DNA from 3 places in the Alteromonas sp. S167 genome. Region 1 is predicted to be linked to each of the others. Evidence: predicted binding sites of a transcription regulator. Region 1 holds the regulator's gene; each other region holds the start of a gene.
The links. Region 1 encodes FNR, which switches genes on or off when oxygen is low (the NO sensors DNR and NnrR bind a similar motif). Its sites were predicted from a motif close to TTGATCTAGATCAA; they were not measured.
Positions count from the first base shown of each region.

Region 2: the regulator FNR is predicted to act here: its motif matches at 5,377-5,390, upstream of V7R35_RS07725 (OmpW family outer membrane protein).
Region 3: the regulator FNR is predicted to act here: its motif matches at 2,094-2,107, upstream of V7R35_RS11365 (PRC-barrel domain-containing protein).

Region 1 is NZ_JAZETR010000011.1:9,487-17,501, forward strand. It holds gene ccoP (cytochrome-c oxidase, cbb3-type subunit III) at 1-199, shown strand, start outside; gene V7R35_RS15555 (FixH family protein) at 375-854, shown strand; gene V7R35_RS15560 (heavy metal translocating P-type ATPase) at 854-3,295, shown strand; gene ccoS (cbb3-type cytochrome oxidase assembly protein CcoS) at 3,297-3,551, shown strand; gene V7R35_RS15570 (sulfite exporter TauE/SafE family protein) at 3,554-4,213, shown strand; gene fnr (fumarate/nitrate reduction transcriptional regulator Fnr) at 4,263-5,003, shown strand; gene uspE (universal stress protein UspE) at 5,141-6,064, shown strand; gene ttcA (tRNA 2-thiocytidine(32) synthetase TtcA) at 6,181-7,140, shown strand; gene V7R35_RS15590 (patatin-like phospholipase family protein) at 7,141-8,015, shown strand, end outside.
Region 2 is NZ_JAZETR010000003.1:382,751-390,765, forward strand. It holds gene def (peptide deformylase) at 1-169, opposite strand, end outside; gene V7R35_RS07695 (LysM peptidoglycan-binding domain-containing protein) at 375-1,457, shown strand; gene dprA (DNA-processing protein DprA) at 1,509-2,684, shown strand; gene V7R35_RS07705 (DUF494 family protein) at 2,686-3,162, shown strand; gene V7R35_RS07710 (DNA topoisomerase family protein) at 3,229-3,771, shown strand; gene V7R35_RS07715 (Sua5/YciO/YrdC/YwlC family protein) at 3,794-4,399, shown strand; gene hemF (oxygen-dependent coproporphyrinogen oxidase) at 4,396-5,328, shown strand; gene V7R35_RS07725 (OmpW family outer membrane protein) at 5,505-6,179, shown strand; gene V7R35_RS07730 (group II truncated hemoglobin) at 6,327-6,758, opposite strand; gene aroE (shikimate dehydrogenase) at 6,757-7,596, shown strand; gene V7R35_RS07740 (gamma carbonic anhydrase family protein) at 7,593-8,015, opposite strand, start outside.
Region 3 is NZ_JAZETR010000006.1:221,942-229,956, reverse strand. It holds gene V7R35_RS11385 (DUF2750 domain-containing protein) at 1-74, opposite strand, end outside; gene V7R35_RS11380 (LysR family transcriptional regulator) at 149-979, opposite strand; gene V7R35_RS11375 (hypothetical protein) at 1,107-1,274, opposite strand; gene maoP (DUF413 domain-containing protein) at 1,668-2,024, shown strand; gene V7R35_RS11365 (PRC-barrel domain-containing protein) at 2,233-2,964, shown strand; gene V7R35_RS11360 (ArsR/SmtB family transcription factor) at 3,142-3,453, opposite strand; gene V7R35_RS11355 (rhodanese-like domain-containing protein) at 3,638-3,988, shown strand; gene V7R35_RS11350 (LysR family transcriptional regulator) at 4,044-4,970, shown strand; gene V7R35_RS11345 (exopolysaccharide biosynthesis protein) at 4,983-5,588, opposite strand; gene V7R35_RS11340 (sigma-54-dependent transcriptional regulator) at 6,021-7,349, shown strand; gene V7R35_RS11335 (hypothetical protein) at 7,367-7,606, shown strand; gene V7R35_RS11330 (sensor histidine kinase) at 7,596-8,015, shown strand, end outside.

The DNA.
Region 1 (8,015 bases):
TATGGACGGTAAAGGTAACCAAATGCTTGGTGCACCAAACCTAACAGACAATATCTGGCTATACGGCGGCAGCCACAGAGCGGTTACAGAAACGCTAACATACGGCAGAAACGGCGTAATGCCATCATTTAAGAAAACCTTGGGTGATGACAAAATTCACGTTGTAGCAGCCTATGTGTACAGCCTTTCAAATGATTAATGATCTAAATCATTAAAATGACGAGAAAGCCCCGTTACCACGGGGCTTTTTTTATGAGAAAATACAAGCCAGTAAGCATATTGTGCTTGGCCTACGTTAGTGTATTTATGCTAAATCTTGTGAATCAAGGTTTGCCATAAGAACGTTAATGCAGTAACTACGAGACTTCATATACATGAACAGACCTTGGTATAAAGAATTCTGGCCCTGGTTTTTAATCGCCGTTCCAGTTGCCACCCTTATAATGGGCGGCGTGCTTTTAAATTTGGCCATATCTACTGAAGACAGCCTAGTAATAGACGACTACTACAAAGAAGGTAAAGCAATTAATGCAAGTCTAGACAAGGAAGCTGTGGCTAAGCGTTTAAACATCACAACAGATTTGACAATCAAAGATGGCAGTATTGCGCTTGAGTTTCATTCTGGTATCCCGAAAGAAGGTAATGCGGTAAAGCTTAATTTCTACCATGTTACATTGGAAGAACGTGATGTAAGCGTATTGCTTTCACGCGATGCCAACGGAATTTATCGTGGGTTTGTTGAACAAAGCCTAGATGGAAAGTGGCGCGTTTCTCTAACGCCTTTTGACGAAAACTGGAAAATTCAAAACACGTTGGTGTTACCACAACCTGGTGCTATTAAGTTCAACCCATAATGTCACATAAAGATTGCTACCACTGCGGCCTGCCTGTTGCTAACAGTGACATAGGCCAATTTCAAACCGTTGTACTAGGCCAACCAAGAGACATGTGCTGTCCAGGCTGTTTAGCTGTGTCTGAGGCTATCGTAAACAACGGGCTTGAAGACTACTATCAATTCAGAACAGAGCCGGCTAAAAAGTCAGATGATGGCATTTTAACCAAACTCGATAAGCTAGCGTTATTCGACGACCCTGCTCTACAAGAAGAGTTCGTTTTTGATGAGGGTAAACACAAGCAAATTCAGCTGACACTTGAAGGAATAACCTGTGCAGCATGTGGTTGGCTTATAGAGAAGCAGCTGTCTAAAGTTGATGGCATCAAACAAGTTGCGGTAAATGTTCAAGAACGTCGAGCCTTAATAACGTGGTCTGAACTTGAAATAAAGCTTAGCCAAATTCTTACAACGTTAAAACGCATTGGCTACGAAGGAAGCCCATTTAACCCAGATGAGCATGAGGCTAGCTACAAACGAGAGCAGAAAACCTTTTTAAAGAAATTGGGTTTGGCTGGCATTATGACTATGCAGGTGATGATGCTGATGACCGGACTGTATTTTGACTGGTTTGGTGCCATTGAGCTTGAAACTAAGCAGTATTTTCATTGGGTCGCGTTAACACTTACCACGCCTGTAGTCTTGTATTCGGGCAGCACCTTTTATTTAGGAGCTGTAAAGGCGATAAGCGCTAGAACGGTGAATATGGATGTGCCGGTAACCATAGCAGTATTCGGTACCTATTTGGCAGGCATACGCTCTACCCTTTTAGAGCGCGGTGATGTGTATTTCGAAACTATCTGCATGTTTATATTTTTGTTGCTACTTAGTCGCTTTTTAGAACATAGAAGTAGACACAGAGCCGCGCAAATATCTGCAAATATGATGCAGCATGTGCCGGTATCAGCAAGTAAACTGCTTACCGATGGCACAATTACCGATGTACTAGCAAAACGCTTGGTCGTTGGCGATGTAGTGTTAGTAAAGCCGGGTGAGATCATACCCATTGACGGCCAGGTTATAGAGGGGCGCGCATCGGTTGACGAGTCTATGCTAACGGGCGAGTTCAATCCGGTATCGAAGTCACAAAACAGCGTTGTATACGGCGGTACTGTTTGCCAAGACGGTAGCCTAACAATATCAGTAACCAAAACGCTAAAGCATGCGCTGGTTAATGAAATAGTTCGCCTTCAATCAAGCGCAATGGCCAACAAACCTAAAGCCGCACAGCTTGCTGATAACTTTTCTAGGTATTTTGTTGTTGCCGTGCTTCTTATTTCTGCTTGTACCTATGGATACTGGTCATTGCAAGGCAGTACAGAAGCCTTTTGGATAACCATATCCGTGTTGGTGGCGACATGCCCTTGCGCTTTAGGCTTAGCTACGCCTTCAGCACTAACTTGTTCAATGGCCAAACTTAATCGCCAAGGTATCTTACTTAAACGTGCAGACGCGTTAGAGCAGGTAACCAGCATAACTACTATTGCCCTTGATAAGACAGGTACATTAACCAAAGGCAAGTTCACACTGGCACAAACATGGTTTGCAGAAGGTGTGGATGCACAAAATGTGTTGGCCCTTGCCCAAGCGCTAGAGACTCGCTCAGAACATCCTATTGCAAGTGCCTTTTTAAAGTCCACTTCACCTGAAACTGCTAGTGAAAAGAACGCTAAGCAAGTACCTGATGATCAAGCTGAAGCATTTACGGTTAGCCAATTTGAAGTAACACCTGGCGGCGGAATTGCTGGGGTGATTAATGAAGCAAAATGTTTAATGGGTACAGCTTTGTTTTGCAAAGTAGAGCCGCAAGACGTGAACATTGATGCGAATGTGTTTTTAACTGTAAACGGTCGACTGTTGGCTGCTTTTGTAGTGAGTGACAGCCTTCGTGAAGATACGAAAGAAACACTTAACGTGCTGTCAAAAACTCATGAGTTAGTCGTGTTAAGCGGTGATACACAGGACAATGTAAATACAGTTACGCAATCGTTACCTATAGCTAAATCACTTGGCGGGCTTACACCTGACAAAAAATACAATGCGGTAGTTGAAATGCAGCAACAGGGTAAAAAAGTGATGATGATGGGTGACGGCATTAACGACGCTCCTGTACTTGCCAGTGCAGATGTTGCTATAGCTGTTGGCAACGCTACTGATGTTGCAAAAACTGCCGCCGACGTTATTTTGCTGGGCGACCAGCTTCTGTCTGTGCCTGAGCTGATTGAAACCGCACACAAAGTGAAACAAAAGATTCGACAAAACATCGGCTGGGCTGTTGGCTACAACGTATTGGTTCTACCGTTTGCAGTTACTGGGCTTTTATCGCCTTGGATGGCCGTTGTGGGTATGTCGTTAAGCAGTATTATTGTTGTAACCAATTCAACAAGGCTTTTAGGGAAATAGAATGAGCATAATTTACGTCCTTATCCCCATTGCTATCATTATCGTTGCGTTGGCAATTGTTATTTTTTTCTGGGCTGTAAAGTCTAATCAATTTGAAGATTTAGATCGTCAAGGTTACAGTATTTTGTTTGATGACGACCTTCCACCTGAAGAGAAAAAACTCGCTGAGCAGCGAAAAGCCTTGCAGCGTCAAGAAGAAAAACAAAACATGGGTAGTGAAAACCAAGAAACAGTAAATAAAGAATCGAAGCGCTAAATATGGAAGGTATTAACTATCTATCTGCGTTTCTCATTGGTCTTGCCGGCGGTGTGCACTGCGTTGGAATGTGTGGCGGTATCGTAGCCGCACTAAGAATGGTTTCCCCAAAGGATGCTAACCCACTTCCCTATACATTTGCCTATAATTTGGGGCGCATATTTAGCTATACCGTTGCAGGTGCGCTTACCGGTGCTATTGGCCAAATGGCGTCTGAATTTATTCCTTTGGCAAATTATGTTCTTACGCTGTTAAGCGGCATTATGCTGTTGTTATTAGCGTGCTATCTAGGAAAGTGGTGGACCGTTTTAACCGCACTAGAATCGTTTGGTAAAGGTTTGTTTTCTAAGCTTCAACCTGTTTCTAAAAAGTTTCTTCCTTTTAAATCACCAATGCATGCCATTCCTTACGGTATTATTTGGGGCTGGCTACCTTGTGGCCTTGTTTACTCTACACTTACGTGGTCTTTAGCCGCAGGTAATGCAACGCAAGGTGCGGCGTTAATGCTATTTTTTGGACTGGGAACCTTACCAACATTGTTGGCCGCCAGTGCAGGCAGCCAGCTTCTTTTACGTGGCTTTCAACATACTGTTACCCGACAAGTCATTGCGGTGTTAATGGCTTTATATTCAGTGCTTTTGATTTATCGGGCAATCCTTTAAAGCTTGCGGTATTATTGGTAAATAACCATAACTATTGTGAGGTCTTGTCATGAGCGCAGGAAGCCAGTTTTCAATTCACTGTCAGAACTGTAGTTTTAGCCATTTGTGTTTACCTGTGGCACTGAATAAAACTGAAATTGAATCTTTAGATGACATTATCGAGCGTAAAAAGCCCCTTCACAAAGGTGATATATTAATTAGTACGGGCGATACATTTCGCTCTTTATTTGCTGTGCGCACGGGTTCTTTTAAGTCTTTTGTAACCAATAACGAAGGCGAGGAGCAAATTACTGGCTTCCATTTTCCAGGCGATATCATAGGCTTTGACGCGCTGCGTGAGAATAAACACCAAAGCTACACACAAGCGCTGGAAACGGCAATGGTATGTGAACTCCCCTACGAAACTCTTGATGAAATGTCGGTGCAGTTCCCGAAACTAAGACATCAAATATTGAGCTTTATGAGTGCTGAAATTAAACAAGATCACGACATGATCATGCTACTCAATAAGCGTACAGCAGAAGAGCGTTTGTTGTATTTTATCTCTCATCTATCACAACGTTTCGAAGAGCGTGGTTTCTCACATCGTGAATTCCATCTAACGATGACACGAAACGAAATTGGAAATTATTTAGGGCTTACCATAGAAACAATTAGTCGTTTACTCAGTCGTTTTCAAAAAGAAGATATTATTAAGGTAGACGGCAGACTTATTACTATCAAGAACTTTGACCGCTTAAACGAGAAACTAGAGGCTTTAAACGGCCCGAGTATTGTGTGCAACGGATAGGTGGGCACTTAAGAACTTATGTTTAAGTTCACTAGCCATCACCTTTCGAATTAGCAAAATATTGATCTAGTTCAACTTTCGTTTTCGAGTTTGTCGTTTACACTAAACATATATGGTTCGTTTTAACGGGACATCACATGATTGAGTGTAGACATATTTTAGCGATTGTTGATACTGAACGAGACAGCCAGCCTGCGTTAAGCCGGGCGTTTGAACTAGCCGCAAAAACAGGCGCTTCGGTTACTGCTATGTTAGTGGTTTACGACCTTTCTTACGACATGACCACAATGTTAAGCGGCGATGAGCGTGAGTCAATGCGCGACGCGGTTACCAATGAACAAGCAAAGTGGTTAAAGAACCACTTGAATGCTTTAGGATTCCAAGAAGCCGATATTGTGGTTGAGTGGAACAACCGCGCTTACGAATCAATTATTTCCTATACGTTAAACGACAAGGTTGATCTTGTTGTAAAAGCCACAAAGCGACATGATGACTTGGCGTCTGTACTATTTACGCCAACTGATTGGCATTTAATGCGTAAATGTCCCTGCCCTGTACTATTAGTTAAAGACCACGATTGGCCGGAAAACGGCGAGATAATCGCTGCAGTTAACGTGGGTAGCGAAGACAATGAACATGCTGCCCTAAATGATAAAATTACACTTATCGCAAACGACTACGCCACGTTACTCAAAGGCAATGTGAATCTAGTTAATAGCTATCCAACAACACCGCTTAATGTCGCCATTGAAGTGCCAGAGTTCGACCCTGAGAACTATCATAATGCGGTTAAGAATCACCACAATAATGAGATGCAGGCACACGCGCTTAAATATGGTGTTCCCGATGAAAAGTGTATCGTGAAAGAGGGCCTCCCTGAAAAAGTGATACCGCAAGTTGCCAAAGATATTGATGCAGAGCTAGTAATAATCGGTACTGTGGGGCGCGTAGGCCTATCTGCGGCACTTATTGGAAACACTGCGGAACACGTTATTGATGAACTCAACTGTGACGTTTTAGCCATAAAGCCGGATGGTTTTGTTTCGCCACTGGCTAAATAAAAAATGTAAGTAACGTTTTATTACGCTATGTGCATAAATTAACGACAGCAACCATGGTTTCAAAAACACGCTTTATTGTATAATGGCGTTTTTAGAACGAAACAAGCTAGTTAATTATGAGTTTAGGCACAACCAGTGCTAGTGCTAACGATGCGGTATCAAACGCAGCACAAAGCAAGCAAAAGTATAATTTCAACAAACTTCAGAAGCGACTTCGCCGTAACGTGGGTAAAGCCATTGGCGATTTTGGCATGATTGAAAACAACGATAAAGTAATGGTGTGTTTATCTGGCGGTAAAGACAGCTACACCATGCTTGATATTTTACTTTTCCTTAAAAAAATTGCGCCTATTCATTTTGACATCGTAGCGGTAAACCTTGACCAAAAACAGCCAGGTTTTCCAAAACACATATTGCCAGAATATCTTGATAGCGTTGGTGTAGACTACAAAATTGTAGAAGAAGACACGTACTCTATAGTTAAAGACAAAATTCCAGAGGGAAAAACAACGTGCTCTTTGTGTTCAAGGCTGCGCCGAGGCATTTTGTATCGCACCGCGAAGGAATTAGGCGCAACTAAAATTGCCCTGGGTCATCACAGAGACGACATGCTAGAAACCTTCTTTTTGAACATGTTCCATGGTGGCAAGCTAAAATCAATGCCGCCTAAACTTGTGAGTGACAATGGCGAGCACATTGTAATTCGTCCCCTTGCCTACTGCAGCGAAAAGGACATCGAGAAGTACTCTCAGGCTGTCGAGTTTCCAATTATTCCGTGTAATTTATGTGGAAGTCAGGAAAACTTGCAGCGTCAGAACATAAAAGCGATGCTACAAGATTGGAATCGACGCTTTCCTGGAAGAATTGAGTCAATGTTTAGAGCGCTTCAAAACGTAGCGCCCTCGCACTTAATCGACAGTAATCTTCATGACTTCAAATCAATTACTACTCAGGATGGCCCTGTAGAAGATGGCGATATTGGGTTTGATGAACCGTCTTTTACTGATACTAACAATGCCGAAATGGTAGATAGCGATAACGCCATTGAAATCGTCAACATCATGGAAACCAAATAGATGAAAATAGGACTTGCGTTAGGCGCAGGCGCGGCGCGCGGTTGGACACACATAGGTATAATTGAAGCACTTGAAAAGCTTGGCGTACGCATCGACGTTGTAGCCGGTTGTTCAATTGGTGCCTACGTTGGTGCTGCTTACGCAAGTGGTAGGCTTGAAGAGTTAAAAGAATGGGCGTGTTCACTAAGCGATTGGCAGGTACTCGCACTGATGGGAGTTGGCTTGCGTCGTGGTGGTATTGCTAGCGGCCAGAAAGTGTTCGATAAGCTTGCAGCAGATTTTTGTGTAGAGACTTATGAAGCAATGCAAAAGCCGTTTGCGTCAGTTGCTACTGACCTATACACCGGCCGAGAAGTTGTTTTTAACTCCGGACCTATAGGCGATACTATTCAAGCATCTTGTGCTATTCCAGCCTTATTCAGCCCTGTAGCACACGGTGATAGATGGCTTGTGGACGGTGCAGTAGTTAACCCTGTACCTGTAAATTTGTGTCGACAATTAGGCGCAGACTTCGTAATTGCTGTTAACTTAAACGCAGATTTTAGGCCCATGCGCTTAGAAAAGTTACGCAACGATCATGAAGAAAATCAACGAAAAACGGAAGACTTCTTTACTAAAAGTCAAAACGTATTACGTCAATGGTTTTCCCCCGATTCGAAAGACGATGATAATAAAGCTGATGAGGAACAGAAGCTTATCGAAAATGATTCGGAAGGCGTAGAAAAAACAGAAGGCTCTGTGGCGTCTGATGTAATTGAAAAAATTGAAGAAGAAGTAACAGAAGTGCCTGCAAAAGCCAGTAAGCGCAATCCACCTGGGATCATGAGCGTTATGAGTTCTTCATTAGAGATATTGCAGGCACGAGTCACTCGTTC
Region 2 (8,015 bases), on a different contig from region 1:
GTACGTGGCGATTTACCTGTGTAGCGGCAAGGCCAATACCATTTTCATCCTTCATGGTTTCGAACATATCCGATACCAATTGTTTGATTTCGTCGTTAACTTCTTCGACCGGTTTAGCTACCGTGCGAAGTCGTTCATCAGGAAAACTTAATACGTCTAATATTGCCATGTCTCGCTTACTTCACCTATTGCTGTATAAATTCATATACGATCTAATTGCCAGCACACTTTACAGTGCTTATTAAGTTACTATTCTAACGTATATCACGGCTTTCGTGCAGTTTTTTGCCAAAGCCCTATTAGTATAGTGATTTAGGTCGATATAGTGTTATTGTCTGAAAAAGCAACAATAAGCGACAGTGAATAATTTGCGGGTGATTAATTTGAAAAAGCGATTAAGTAAAATAGTTCAAATAGCAGCGTTAACCTTTTGTGCGCTAGTTACTTTACCTGCACTCGCCTTGCAACTTAAAGAAGGTGCGCCCAAAACATACACGGTGAAACGTGGCGATACCTTATGGGGCATTGCCAACGTGTTTCTAAACGAGCCTTGGCTTTGGCCTGAACTGTGGCGCACCAACACACAAATTAACAACCCTCACCTTATTTACCCGGGTGACATCATTACTGTTGGATACGAGGATGGGCAGCCGGTGTTAATCGTCAAGCGAGAAAAGCTTGCAATGACACTATCACCTGAAACAAATAAACGCATAAAGCCAGCACCCATCGATTTACTTGCTTGGGAGGCAATAGCGCCATTTATAAAGCAGCACACATTCGTTGATGAAGACAGATATAACATGCTGCCCAAAGTGCTCGGTAATCAAGACGGTAACATACGCTTTGCCTCAGACGACTTTGTATTAGGTCAACAGCAATTCAGTGCCAACGATCAGTATCGTGTAGTGCGGAAGCACGCTACCATCGAAAGTCTTCAAGGTGAGACATTAGGTATACAAGTCACGCACGTATCTACCGCATCAGTCATTCCAGAAGGAAATACTGATGACACTATGCTGCTGTTTATCGATGATGCTTACCAAGAGGCTAAGCGCGGCGATAAGCTGTTGGAAGGTGGGTTTGAAAACCCCGATAGCATTGAACTAGTTGCAGCAACCTCGCAGCGTGGTGCAGTAGTGGGCGATTTGCATGACCATGATTTACTGGGTAAATACGACGTGGTTATTCTTGATTTAGGGAATATGGACGTTAAGCCCGGAACGGTAATGGGGTTATATGTTCAAGGCCCTGCAATTGTAGATGACGAAACCCCTCGCTATGTCGATGAACCGGGTGCTAATAGCGGTGGCGAATGGTTTATCGACACGTTAACTCAACCTGCAATGAAAGTAGGTGAAGTTATCGTGTTTAAAACGTTTGATAACGTTAGTTATGGCTTAATTACCCGTGCAAGCAAAAGCATAAAACGCGGCTTTATCGTCGCCAAGCCTTAGCTAACCCCACTAAGCTATTTTTAATCTGCCGCTTAACATTAAGGAGCGGCAGTGTCTCAACATTCTCTTCAAGCACAATTAAAAACACTCTCACGGGCAAAGTCGCAACAAATAAACGCAAAAGCAGCGTCTTCATTAACGCAATTTGAGCTTGCGTATCTTCGTATGGCTTCGGCACAGGGCATTGCTAGCAAACACTGGCTAGAACTACTTTTACGTACAACACTTTCCCCGCATGAGCTACTCACAGCCGAAAATGACTTACACGCTGCCGATATTGATAAATTAAAAACGCAAACTTCAGACAAACTTACGTCTTTAGCCATTGCGTGGGAAAGGGAATGCGCAAATCATCATATTGTTTCGTACGACTCATCAAACTACCCCTGTTCGTTGAAGCAGCTCGACTCTCCGCCGCTAGTGCTGTTCGTGGTGGGAGAACCACAGTGCTTAATTAAACCTCAAGTGGCTGTTGTAGGCAGCAGACGTGCAAGTTTACAAGGTAAGCAAATAGCAAAAACTCTAGCCAGTGACCTGTCGAACAATGGCATTACGGTAACCAGTGGTTTAGCTATGGGCATAGACAGTGCCGCACATCAAGGTGGGTTAGTAAATACAGGCAAAACAGTTGCGGTAATGGGTACAGGGCCCGACATTGTTTATCCTGCCAAGAACAAGCCATTATTCGATGCTATTGTTAGTGGAAAAGGAGCTTGCATCACTGAATTCTTTCCCGGCCAAGGACCGAAACCCTGGCACTTTCCAAGGCGAAATAGAATTATTGCAGCATTAACGTTAGGCACTTTGGTTGTAGAAGCGAAAATTAAGAGTGGCACCTTGATTACTGCCAATTTGGCCGCAGATCTAGGGAGAGAAGTGTTTGCGGTGCCGGGAAATATTTACCACGAACACGCACAAGGTTGCCATTGGTTAATCCAACAGGGTGCTAAACTAGTAACCAACGTGAACGACATTATTGATGAAATAGATGTTGAGCCTTTACAGCTAGGCATTCCCGTTGACATTGAAAACGAAAAAAGTGAAGTGAATAGCTTGGCAACTGATAAATTATTAGCTAGTGTGGATTATGACATCACCGCTATTGATGTTATAGCCCAGCGCAATGCCGTTACTGTGTCAGATGTAATGGCGTCATTATTAGAATATGAATTGCGTGGTTTAGTGGCCGCTGTCCCTGGTGGCTACATTAAATTGAGGGGAAAATAAAATGTTCGATATCCTCATGTATCTGTTCGAAAACTTCATCCACAGTGAGACTGAGATCCGCGTAGACCAAGACGAGCTTACAGAAGAGTTGGTTCGCGCAGGCTTTCATCATGATGAAATATACAAAGCCCTCGCATGGTTAGAAAAACTTGCCGCGCTGCAAGAAACCGACATTAAGCCGTATTTTTGTAGAGGCATTAGTACTGGTTTAAGTCGTATTTATACGCATGAAGAGCAAATGCGCCTTGATGTAGAATGTCGTGGTTTTTTGATGTTCTTAGAGCAAGTTAATGTGCTTGATGCATCTACCAGAGAGATGGTTATTGACCGCGTAATGGAAATTGATTCCAATGAATTCTGCTTAGAAGATTTGAAGTGGGTAGTATTGATGGTGCTGTTTAACGTACCAGGTAAAGAAAATGCTTACGCTCAAATGGAAGACCTACTGTTCGAAGAGCCAGATGGTGCACTTCATTAATGCGTGTTTTACTCAGCACTAACTGCTTTATACGCACTGCCAAAGTGCAGTGCGTGATCGTATGCCATGTCTAAAATAGACCACTCGTTATTTTCAGCAAACGAGCATGCCTTAGAAGATAACTTCGGCGATTGTCCAGAATGTGGCAAAGCCGTTCATATTAAAAACAGTAAATCTGGTCCTTTTCTAGGTTGTACTGGTTATCCAGAATGTAGCTTCAGTAAACCGCTACACGACAAACAAACGACATTACTTAAAACACTTGATGGCGTTTCTTGCCCAGAATGCAGTTCAGAATTAGCAATAAAGAAAGGCCGGTTTGGTATGTTCATCGGTTGTACCAACTTCCCCGATTGCCACTACATTGCGCCTATCAAACAGCAAGAAGAAACCTCCGTTGATTGTCCGAAATGTAAAAAAGGACAGCTGATTTCGCGCACCAACAAATACGGTAAACAGTTTTTTGCATGTAACCATTATCCGAAGTGTCGTTATGTGCTAAATTTCACCCCAGTCAACGAAGCATGTCCAGCATGCGGGTGGGCAGTGCTTATCGATAAAAAAGGGCAGCTGCAATGCCCACAGCCAGCGTGCGGTTATAAGAAATAAACCTTGTTTTAGAGAATGAAAAATGTCTGATTTTCAAAATGGGGACGTGAATACGTTTAATCCTGTTGAAGCCAACGTTACAGAAAAAGATCCTATTGTAAGTGCATTTGAGGAAGGTAAGTTGTTGGTGTATCCCACCGAAGCGGTTATGGGCATAGGATGTGATCCAGATAACGAAGCGGCAGTGCATGCCCTATTAGAAGTGAAACAGCGCCCAGTAGAAAAAGGCGTCATTCTTATTGCTGCCAACTACAGTCAACTCTTACCTTATGTTGATGACAATGCTATTCGTCCAGACCGTCGTACCGACATTTTTTCTAGCTGGCCTGGGCCAAATACGTGGCTATTACCTAAATCTTCTTCTGCGCCAAGTTGGATTTCAGGGAAGCACCCGAAAATTGCGGTTCGAGTAACTAACCATCCGGTGGTGGTAGAATTGTGCAACAAGCTTGGTAAGCCGCTAGTGTCAACAAGTGCCAATTTAACAGGTCAACCGCCGGCAATAACCATTGATGAAGCAAAGGCTGTTTTTGCCGATTCAGTTGTGTATGTTGATGGTGAAGTAGGTGGAGCAACAAAACCGAGTACCATTCGCGATGGCGATACTGCCGAGGTAATAAGAGCATGATAGGGTCTACGCAACTTGATGGGAAAGATGCAGCAGAAGTTATCGAACAAGTAAAATCATACCTTCTCAATCTGCAGGATACCATCTGTCAAACGTTGGAGTTAGCCGATGGTAAAGGCCAATTTGTCGAAGACAGTTGGCAGCGAGAAGAGGGCGGTGGAGGCCGTTCACGCGTGCTCAAAAACGGTGCTGTTATTGAGCAAGGTGGCGTAAACTTTTCACACGTATTTGGCAGTCAGATGCCGGCCTCGGCTACTGCCAATCGGCCTGAATTAGCAGGCAGAAACTTTCAAGCTATGGGCGTGTCGCTGGTTATACATCCTCACAACCCTTACATTCCTACATCACATGCTAATGTTCGCTTTTTCATTGCAGAGAAAGAAGGCGAAGCGCCTATTTGGTGGTTCGGTGGTGGTTTCGATTTAACGCCTTTCTATCCGTTTAAGGACGACGTAATACATTGGCATGATACAGCGAAGAAGCTGTGTAAGCCTTATGGTGAAAATGTATACGCTAAGTACAAGAAATGGTGCGATGACTATTTTTACCTTAAGCATCGTAACGAGACCCGCGGTGTTGGTGGTTTATTTTTCGACGATCTAAACGAGTGGGGTTTTGATACTTCGTTTGCTTTCATGCAGGCGGTAGGCAATGGTTACATCGATGCCTATGTACCTATTATGGAGCGTCGTAAACAAGTGCCATATGGCGAACGAGAGAGAGATTTTCAGCTTTATCGTCGTGGTCGCTACGTTGAATTTAACTTGGTCTTCGACCGTGGAACCTTATTCGGTCTTCAAACGGGTGGCCGCACTGAATCTATCTTGATGTCTATGCCGCCGCTTGCGAGGTGGGAGTATTGTTATACGCCTGCACCTGGTAGTGCCGAGGCGAAGCTTGTTGACTGGCTTAAGCCCACCGATTGGTAATTAATGCCATAATATAAAGCGCCGCTACATCCATAGCGGCGCGTGATTTTGATCTACATCAATACACATATCTACCAAGGTTTTCGTTACCTAATAAACTTGCGCTGGATCAACATCTTCTTTTTCTAAATACGTACAGTGGCCTCATTGAAGTAAATCACTTATGAGAGCACATTATGCGTACATCAACTCTTTCAACAATTTGTCTAGCGCTAGCAGCGCTTTCTCCAGCGGTTCACGCGCATCAACAAGGCGACTGGTTAGTTCGTGGCGGTCTAACAACAGTAGCGCCGGATGAATCTTCATCAAATATTGTTGCTGGTGGCTCGGACTTAGGCGTAGCGCTTACAATCGGTAATGATACTCAGCTAGGAATTAACGTCGCTTATTTCATTACAGACAATATCAATATAGAGCTTCTAGCTGCCACACCGTTTAAACACGATGTGTCTTTTTCAGTACCAGACCCATTAGGTACTGGCAATCAGTTAGGTGAAGTAACACACCTTCCACCAACGCTTACTGCCAACTATTACTTTAATGATGCAGCCTCATCGTTCCAGCCCTACATTGGCGCAGGTATCAATTACACCTTTATTTATGATGAGAAATTTACTGATGCTAACGAAACTGCGGGCTTAAGTGACTTGTCGTTAGATAATTCTTTTGGTTTATCTGCTCAAGTAGGAATGGACTATCACATAGATGAAACGTGGCATGTGAATGCGTCGGTGCGCTTCATTGATATAGATACAGACGCCACTTTTAAAGTGGGCGATGCCGAAGGCAAAGTGGGTGAAATAGAAATAGACCCATGGGTTTATACGTTATCTGTGGGCTATACATTTTAATGCCGCTTATTGTACCGCTATATAGTAGGGCCTCTTTTTTTATAGCGATACCTTGTTGAAATTATTGCACTACTTATGCGCCATTAAGAGCGTTTAGAGTAACAGGGGGTTGCGTGCGATTGGCTTTTTGCTGATTCGCACGCTTTTTTATTTTGTGTTTATCATATGTTCGGCAAGTTGATCTAGCGCCGTCAGAAGCTTTTGCGCTAATGCTAAATCGTCTACGGTTTTAAACATTGCTTTTCGCATGCAGTACATCCACTGGTCTTTAAGTTCTGGTGAGACAGTGAATGGCAAGTGGCGCGCACGAAGGCGAGGGTGGCCGAACTGCTGTTGAAAATCATCTGGTCCGCCAAGCCACATCGTCAAATACAAGAAGAATACATGTCTTATTCTATCTAATGGTTGCGGGTGTATTGCCAGCAGTTCAGCTGCTAACGGATCGGTTTCCATAATATCATAGAACGAATTTGCCAATTCTCGCACTTTCATCTCTCCGCCAATTCGATAGTATGGCGTATTGTGTGAGGCGCTTTCTTCGCTTTTCTTTTTACCTTTAAATAAATCGCGTATACCCATGAAAAAATTCGCTGTATTTGGTAATCCTATTGCCCAGAGTTTATCACCAACTATCCATGAAATGTTTGCAGAACAAGTGGGAGAAAAGATTTCTTATGAAAAGATACTTGCGCCAGTAGACGGTTTTGTAGATGCCGCCAACGCGTTTTTAGCTCAGGAAGGCGCTGTAGGTTGTAACGTCACCATGCCTTTTAAGCTTGATGCATTCAACTTGGCAAAGGTAGATGACCAAGCAGCCAAAGATGCACAAGCTGTTAATACGCTAATGAATGGTGACAGCGGTGAAGTGTGGGGATACAACACTGATGGTGTTGGGCTGGTAAACGATCTGCTTAACAGTGGTGTGGAAATTAAGGGTAAGCGCGTGTTGCTTATTGGTGCCGGCGGCGCAGCCCGTGGCGTAATCTCCCCGTTATTAAAAGCAGGGGCCGCCTCTTTAATCATCACCAATAGAACCAAAGCGAAAGCAGAGGAAGTGGCAAGTGCCGCTTCAAACGCTAAAGTGCAGGTGGTTGCGCTTGAAGATATCGCAGATGTTGGGCCTCATATTATTATTAATTCAACAGCCGCCAGTTTAAGCAATGAATTGCCGTGTAGTTTAGAAGATGGTGTTTTGAATAACTGTGACGTGGTTTACGACATGGTTTATAAAAACTCGCCCACGCGTTTTATGAGGGATGCGGCCGAACTTGGCGTCAAAACCCAAATAGATGGATTAGGGATGCTGGTTGAGCAAGCTGCCGAGGCTTTTTATATATGGACTAAAAAGCGCCCCGATACGTCAGATATAGTGAAGCGCGTAAGGGAAATCGTTACACAAAAAGAGAAGCGAAACTAGTTCGCTTCTTCTAGATACTCGTCTTTTAATACAACATAGTTCACAGCCGACTGTTTAAGAAAAGCCAGTTCGCTTTCTTTTAAAAGCCTTTTCTTTTGCATTGGGTTACCGACATATAAGTAGCCACTCTCAAGGCGCTTGTTTGGCGGAACCAATGTACCTGCTCCAATAAACACATCGTCTTCAACAACGACTCCATCCATAATGATAGCGCCCATGCCTACCAAAATGCGGTCACCTAACTGGCAGCCATGAAGCATACATTTATGCCCAACGGTAACGTCTTCGCCGATTATAAGAGGAAAGCCCTCGGGGTTTTGTGACGATTTTCTCGTTACATGTAAAACACTCCCGTCTTGAACGTTAGAGCGAGCACCAATACGAATTTTATTTACGTCGCCGCGAGCTGCTACTAAGGG
Region 3 (8,015 bases), on a different contig from region 1:
GTCTTAATAGTTTCCAAGCTTGACGTCATGCGTTGAACAGCATTTTTTTCTAATAGTGGATGTAAATCCGACATAGGAATTTCTCACAATGCGTATTGAGTTGAAGTTTGATTAAGTAAGTGTAGCTGCTTACTGTAACCTTCGCGGTCTAATTATTTTGTGACACACTAGCAATGATTTCAGGCAAGCCTACCCGTCTAACCTGCTTCATGGTGTGAATGAACACTTTGAGCGAGACGTTATCTAGCGCCGCTATCTGTGTAATGGATACCGATGCAGATAATTGCTTTTCTACATCTGTAGGCAGCACCGCAATACCCCCTTCACTTTGCAAGTTATTTAATGCAAGTGTAAGAGAGTTGGTGCGAAGTTTTGCGTCTCGTAATTGAGGGAAAGACGTAAGTAAAACATCACGCGCTTTTGCGCCCCAATCTATGGCTACAAAGTCGGCGGCATCCAGCGAGTCTTTTTGCTCGCCTACGCGATACAATGCTAAATCACGCTCTAGCAACACCTCACTGTTAACTTCTTCTGACTTGAGTGGCTCGGTTGAAAACGCAATGTCTGTCACGCGCTCATGCAGTTGTCTTGATAAAGAGTCAAGCGTTAACACCTCTGCTTTGACCGACCAATCGGGGTATGTGTTGTGTAAATGACTCAGCGTTTTAGGCAGAAGCATTTCACTAGCAAGTTGTGTAGCGCCACAAACAACATATTCAGAAGATTGTATTTGAAGCTCTTGTTTCGCCTCATTTAGCGTCGCACACAGCTGTCTTGCGTACGGAAGTAGCTTTTCACCAGACTGCGTAAGCTGAATACTGTTTCGTTGCCTTATAAATAAGGTGGTATGAAAGTATTCTTCTAAAAGTTTGATGCGGGCACTAACGGCCGACTGGGTAAGATACAGATTCTCTGCGGCTTTACCAAAATGACGAGTTTTTGCCACCTCTATAAAGGTGGTAAGAAAGCGTATATCCATGCTTGATTTAACAACCGTTTTGCGTTGACGCTAAATTGACACAGATAATACGGCAAGTAAACACAAAAGCACAGAAGCGCACCGCGATAAACGGTACGCTTTAACAAAAATTCACCAACTCGCTGGTTTAATACGCTTCTTGATGCAACCTTCGTTGCTTTTCACGGCGCTGAATATCACGCTTTTGTTTGGTTTTCACGTCGTTATGACGCTTACCAGTGGACTTTTTAACGTGACCTTCGTCCTCTTCTACCGAGTCCCATTCATCACGCTGGTAACGATAGTCTTTACTCATCTATTTCTCTTGGTTGTTTGGTTATTAACACCTTTTCATTATTGACCTTAGTAAAAAAATGAAAAACGAATTTTTATCATCGTAGCGACAAGAATTTTTGATGAATTAGTAAGCGCTCAGTGTATTGGATTTGATGCGCGGCTGAAAACAACAACGTTCATCGCACTAGGTTAAACTCAACTTCTCATACAAAATTTAAAAGCCATTAAAAACATCAACATAGACTTCAACAACTAAAAGCTGAGTGCGTCACAGAGATGTGGTTAAACATAATTAGGCACTTGAAAACTAAGCGTAAAAATTTTTTATTGATATGAAAAAAATCTTTTGTTTTAAATTTCTTATAAATTGCCTTAAAAGTTCGCTGAACAAGACAATTATGTTGGGTACACCATGAAAAGTTTAGCTATTCGACTATCACCAAAGCCATTTATTGACCGTCAAAAATTTCCCTATGGATTTAGAAAATCGGGAGACTTCAGCATTACTGAAGCCAACCTTTTAACCCAGTTTGGTAAAACATTGCTTGCACTAGAGAGCGGAGAGCTTGCGCCAGAAAGTGAAGATGAACAGCATTTTGTTGAGTTTGTTAATGGACAAGCTGACGCAGTCAACAATGTTGAAAAAGCGTGGGCAAAATACGTTCGCTTAGCACGAGGTAAAAAGCATTTTTACACGCTTCATAGTAGTGCGAGTAATCAGTCTGATTATGATGATGACTACACTGAAGAAACATTTGATGTGGCCTAAAACAGCGTTTTAAGCCCATGCAAAAATTATTAAAGCTCGCAAACTTGCGAGCTTTTTTGTTTAAAAAGAATGATCTGAATCAAGAACATGGTAGAACAAAATGAAGAAAGTTGAGGGAATGTCTACACTTAGCTAAGTGCATTTATTTTTCGGCTTGTACCGCAATGTAAAACAAGCGCGTTCAAAGCCATGCAAAGGAGGCGAGACTATGTTTATTAGTGCAAACAAGCTCATGCATTACTCTATACACGCAACCGATGATAAAGTTGGCGGTATACGAGATATACTTTTTGACGACGAAACACATGTAGTAAGATATTTGGTAGCAGACACAAATACGTGGCTTCCACTCAGCCGAAAGGTTGTTATCTCCCCTATATCTGTCACTCAACTCGATTGCGACGATGGTCACGTAAATATCAATATGACCGTTGATACACTGAAAAATAGCCCCTCTATCGACGAACATAAGCCTGTTTCACGAGAGTATGAAGAAAACCTCTTTAAGTATTTTGGATACGGCTATTACTGGATTGGTCCTGGTGCATGGGGCGAATTTGCGCACCCCAATGAGCTTGTAGAGTTACAGCGTGAAGAAGAAGACAATAACACCAGAGAGAAAAAGGAAAATCACCTTCGAGCCTGCGATGAAGTTAGCGGCTACGAAGTAAGTACATCAAACGAAAATGTGGGCCATATTAGCGACTTCGTTATCAACACCAATACTTGGAGCATTGTATTGCTTATTGTCGATACTAATAATTGGCTACCGGGTGGAAAGCATTTGGCGCTATTACCTACCGACATTCAAGAAATCGACTGGGCGGCGCACAGTGTTAAAGTAGGAATGCCTGATAACGCATTGTTAGAGCGGCCTGAAGTAGATACAGACAGGTTGTCTGAAACTGGATATGTAGAAAAACTACTATCTGAAATTTAGTATCTAATGCTGTGTCAGTATGATTGTTTAGTGAAAGCTGTCTAGTATATATTGCCTGGTAGAACCGGCAACAACAAAGCAAAGATTTATACTGCCTAATGCAGTGAACAGAAAAAATCCCAGCGAAGGCACAACTAGGTATCACACCTCACGTTTGCCTCCGTTGGCTATTTATTTTCAGTTGCAGAAAAATTCGTTCATTAACGCAATTAATCGCTGCACGCGCTCATCGGACAATCGATAATAGATAGTCTGCCCTTCACGGCGAGTTGCCACCATTTTAGCCTCTCGTAATAACGCTAAATGTTGCGACATAACGGGCTGAGAAACATTAACACCATCTAATAGTTCAGTTACCGACTTTTCTTCATCAAGCAATGAACACAGAATCATAAGACGTGTTTTATTTGCAAACTGCTTTAGAAACAACTCCGCTTCCACAGCGTATTGCACCATATCTTCTGATTTCGTTACGGCATCTTCGGACATAAGCCCTCTCTTAAAGAAAAAATTCACGGTACAAATGTATCGCGTTATTATACTAAAGTATAACTCAAATCTGTAAATTGCCATTATTTGCGATGAGAAAAATTCGCGGAGCCTTGCATGCCACAAATCACGCATATACATTAGGACAAGCTTATTTTTCGGTAATTTTGATCTTGGAGGATGTATGCTCATCGATTTAACCACGCGCATAAACAACATTGCCTTCAACATTCGTACTGTTACCGCTGCGCAAGCGCGCTCAGAATTAGAAAGCAACCATGGCATTGTGATAGATGTCCGAGAAAGTGAAGAAGTTGACAGCATGTCAGTAAATGGTGCCGTTGTTATTCCTAGAGGCGTGCTTGAGATGAAAGTGCTTGCTCTTGTTAAGGATGCTGCAACGCCACTTTACTTGTTCTGTGCATCAGGTATGCGTGCAAAACTAGGGGCAGAACAACTGTTGCTTATGGGTTACGAAAATGTCTCTGTTATCACTTGTTCCGTTCAAACCATTAAGGACGCCAATGCTCAATGACACTTGCGCGAGGCATGTGATATAACACCTTAAAATCGTAACAAGAAGAATTACAATGCTAAAATCCACATTAGAACAATGGCGCATGTTTAAAGCTGTAGTTGACGCCGGCGGGTTCAACCAAGCTGCAACAGAAGTACATAAAAGCCAATCGAGTGTGCATCATGCTGTTCAAAAACTCGAAAACGCGATTGGTGTTGTACTTTTTGAAAATGAAGGGCGCAAGGTAAAGCTATCGCCGCAAGGTGAATTAATGTATCGCAGGGCTTCGTTTCTTTTAAACGAAGCGGAAAAGCTAGAAGCTGTAGCAAATAGCCTGCAGACCGGAACGGAAACCACCCTAAGAATTGCGGTAGATATTATTTTCCCGTCAGCATTGTTATATAACGTATTATCCAAAGTCTCAGCCGAATTCCCCTTACTACGAATAGAAATTGAAGAAACAGTACTTAGTGGTGCTAATGCGCTGCTCAATAACGGTAAAGTAGACTTGGCGATTTCCCCTTTCGTTTTCCCCACAGGCTTCAGCGAAGACTTATGTGAAATCGAGTTCGTTGCGGTAGCACACAAAGACCACCCTCTTCACCAATTGGGAAGAACGCTCACACTAGAAGATTTAAAATCACATCGCCAAATTGTAGTGCGCGACTCTTCCGCCGAACGTAAGGTAGATGTTGGCTGGCTTGGCGCAGAACAGCGGTGGACTGTAAGCCATGTTAGAACATCGTTAGATATTATTAACCAGGGTTTGGGGTTTGCGTGGCTTCCCATTGCTATTACAAAAGACTACATTGAAGATGGTACTTTGGTCCCTCTTCCATTAGACAATAATGCTGCGTTACGTAAAGCGCTACTTTATCTGTCTTTCGACGATGGTGACACGCTAGGTCCAGCAGCTCGTGCTTTTATGGGTGAGTTACGTTATCAATCTATGCAATTACCTACATCAGATTTACTAATGGAAAGCTGTCAATCGATGTAGGAATTTTCCAAATTATCCCAATGCTTTTGAAATCTGATCAAACGCCAAAAGAAAGCCCAAAAGTGATATCGAAACGCCAATTAAGGCCACAGCGCCATCGTCAGTTGCCATACCTACAGCCATTATCAAAACAGCAAAGGCCGGTATTAACCCCATAAACGGGATAAGCTCTAGCGGTATCATAATTAAACCACAGCCGGCACAGCAAAGCGCAATAAGAGATCGAAATACGGGTTCTCGCATGAAAAAGCAACGCGGGACCAATAACTTATCAACGCGTTGTGCGTACGGCTTCATTTTAGCCACAACTGTATTTATCTGATTTGCATCGCATTCAAGTGCCATTATCTTTGATGGCAGCCACGGATGACGACGACCAAGTAAAATTTGCAGAGTAATGAGTAATATTGTCACACCCGCAATCGATGGTACTCCTGGAATGGCGCCGACGGGTGTGCATGCCCAGAATGCAGGTAGTGCAAGCATAGGTCCAAAACCACGTTTTTCCATACTTTTCCAAAGCGTTGAAAAAACGAGCACGCCTTGTTTTCTACCGGGCCGCCATTTTTCAAGAAGCTCGCTTAATGTCATTGATCTTTCAATGGTTCTTACAAACATTATCAAATCCTTTGAAGCGAATCGCTCCGCGAACGCTGTGTAAAACGTTTACTAAACAATCAACTTTTTTGAAAAGAAAAGTGCTGATAAAACGTGTTTGAGCATTATGAATACATACAAATTGTGCGAAAAATATGCCATACCTTTATTCCAATTAGTCTGTAATAAAGGGAATAACTTTTGCTAATAAACATCAACGAATAGACAAATTTCAACGCCATTTTCATTAAAGTACGCAATGCATTTCTCGCATTCCGAATATGTAAAAGCACGTTGCTAGCGCAAAACCACCGTTGATGTCTACAACTGCTTCTCTATAGCGTATGATTAATATATATATTTGATTTGAATTGTTATTTCACAGCGACATGAGTAACACCAACAATAAACAACATGCTGTGAAATTTGGCGTTAAAAGAGAGAGGGATATCAGTGCTTACTATCTTACTTGTAGACGACGACACAGAGTTTACCGACGTTGCCTGTACCATTATTGAATTTTTAGGCCACGAAGTACTTACTGCAGCCACGCTTGAAGAGGCCCGTGATTGGTTAACCAAAGAAACGTTCGACCACGTTCTTCTTGACTTTATGCTACCAGACGGCAGCGGGGCACACTTATTTAACGAACTAGATGCGTTGCCAAAACAACCTCGCGTTACACTCATTACTGGTCATCCATCAGTTAAAGAGGTTATTAAAGGCCTGTGTGGCCCTAATATCGATTACCTCGTTAAGCCAATCCAGCGCGAAGAAATTGAAGCAGTATTAAGTAAAAAGAAAAAGCCTAAGACTGACGAAGACAAAATAACCAAGCACTTTGATTTACTCATAGGCGAATCTCCTGCGATGAAAGAGCTGTATAAACTGATCTCCAGAGTAAGTAAAACCAGTGCCAACGTTATGCTTCTTGGTGAAAGTGGCGTAGGTAAAGAAGTGGTTGCTGCTGCGATACACCGCGCTTCTGAAAGTGAAGGACCCTACATTGCAACTAACTGCGGCGCGTTTTCTAAAGAGCTTATTGGTAGTGAATTATTTGGTCATGAAAAAGGCGCCTTCACAGGTGCTGTTGGCAAGAAAGAAGGTGTGTTTGAACAGGCCGAGGGTGGCACGCTATTTCTAGATGAAATTACTGAAATGCCCATTGATATGCAGCCCAATTTACTGCGCGTTCTTGAAAACAAGGTGGTTATACGCGTGGGGGGTACAAAAACTATCCCAGTAAATTGTCGAGTGGTATCGGCCACTAACAGAACAATGGAAGAAATAGCGCAAAGCAAAGTGCTGCGCGAAGACATCTACTTCAGATTGGCGGTATTCCCTATCACTATACCGCCACTTCGTGAACGCAAAGAAGACATTCCTCTTTTAGCAAAAACCTTTATAGAAGAGTTTAATAAAGATAATGGTGCCTCGTTCAAATGGGAAGAAGCACAGCTTAGTACCCTACAAGCCTATGACTGGCCGGGCAACGTGCGTGAACTAAGGCATTTTGTTCATCGCGCAGCAATTATGAGCGACCCAAACGGCGCGACGTTGGAACTACCAAAAACCATCGAATCGCCTTTTGCTCAAAAACAAAGCACAACCCCTGCTCTTCAAGCTGGTCGCACCATAGAAGATGTCGAGAAAGAGCTTATCTACGCAACATTAGAAAAAGTGAATGGCAACAAAACAATGGCTGCTGACATGCTGGGTATTAGTACGAAAACACTTTATAACCGCCTTCATGCATATGGCGATTTAAGCAAAGACGATTAGTGCGGAAGGTGAATGAAATGACTGATGATGAACTGGCGCAACTACACGTTTTCGTGCATGACGCCAGAAAACCGCTTAACAGAATTTCTATGCAGGCAGAGCTGGTAAAAATGGCCCTAAATGGCGACGTACCAGCAGACAAAGCGCTACAGGCTTTAGACAAGATAATTACTAGTGCAAAAGATTGCAGTGCAAAACTGACTGAAATGACGGCAGCAATGCGTCAAGACACCTTGGCGTCACCACATGATAAATAGAGTGCTGTCTTCAATTTACAGTTGGATAATTATCGTCATTGTCGTTATTAGCGTTATTACTGCTAATTCTTTCTATGTTGTGAACACGCTGAATGATTTGTCAGCACTGGAAGCAAGATTGTTTACTACCAATCGCGTGATTAATGCCGTTAATCGACTTCACGTAGCGGTACTCCGTGTTGAGTCGGGGCAACGCGGCTATATGCTAACTAACAATACAGATTATCTCGCAGATTACGAAGAAACGTTAGGCAACCTCACCGAACTAATGGAAGAGGTTGAGGTAAGCTCTTATTCTTCTGACATCGAAAATCAAAAGCAACGTATAACCAATTTGCTATCGCTTACTAAACGTAAAATCAATGAAATGATTGAAGCGGTTGAGTTAACGAAGTCCGACGATATTCAA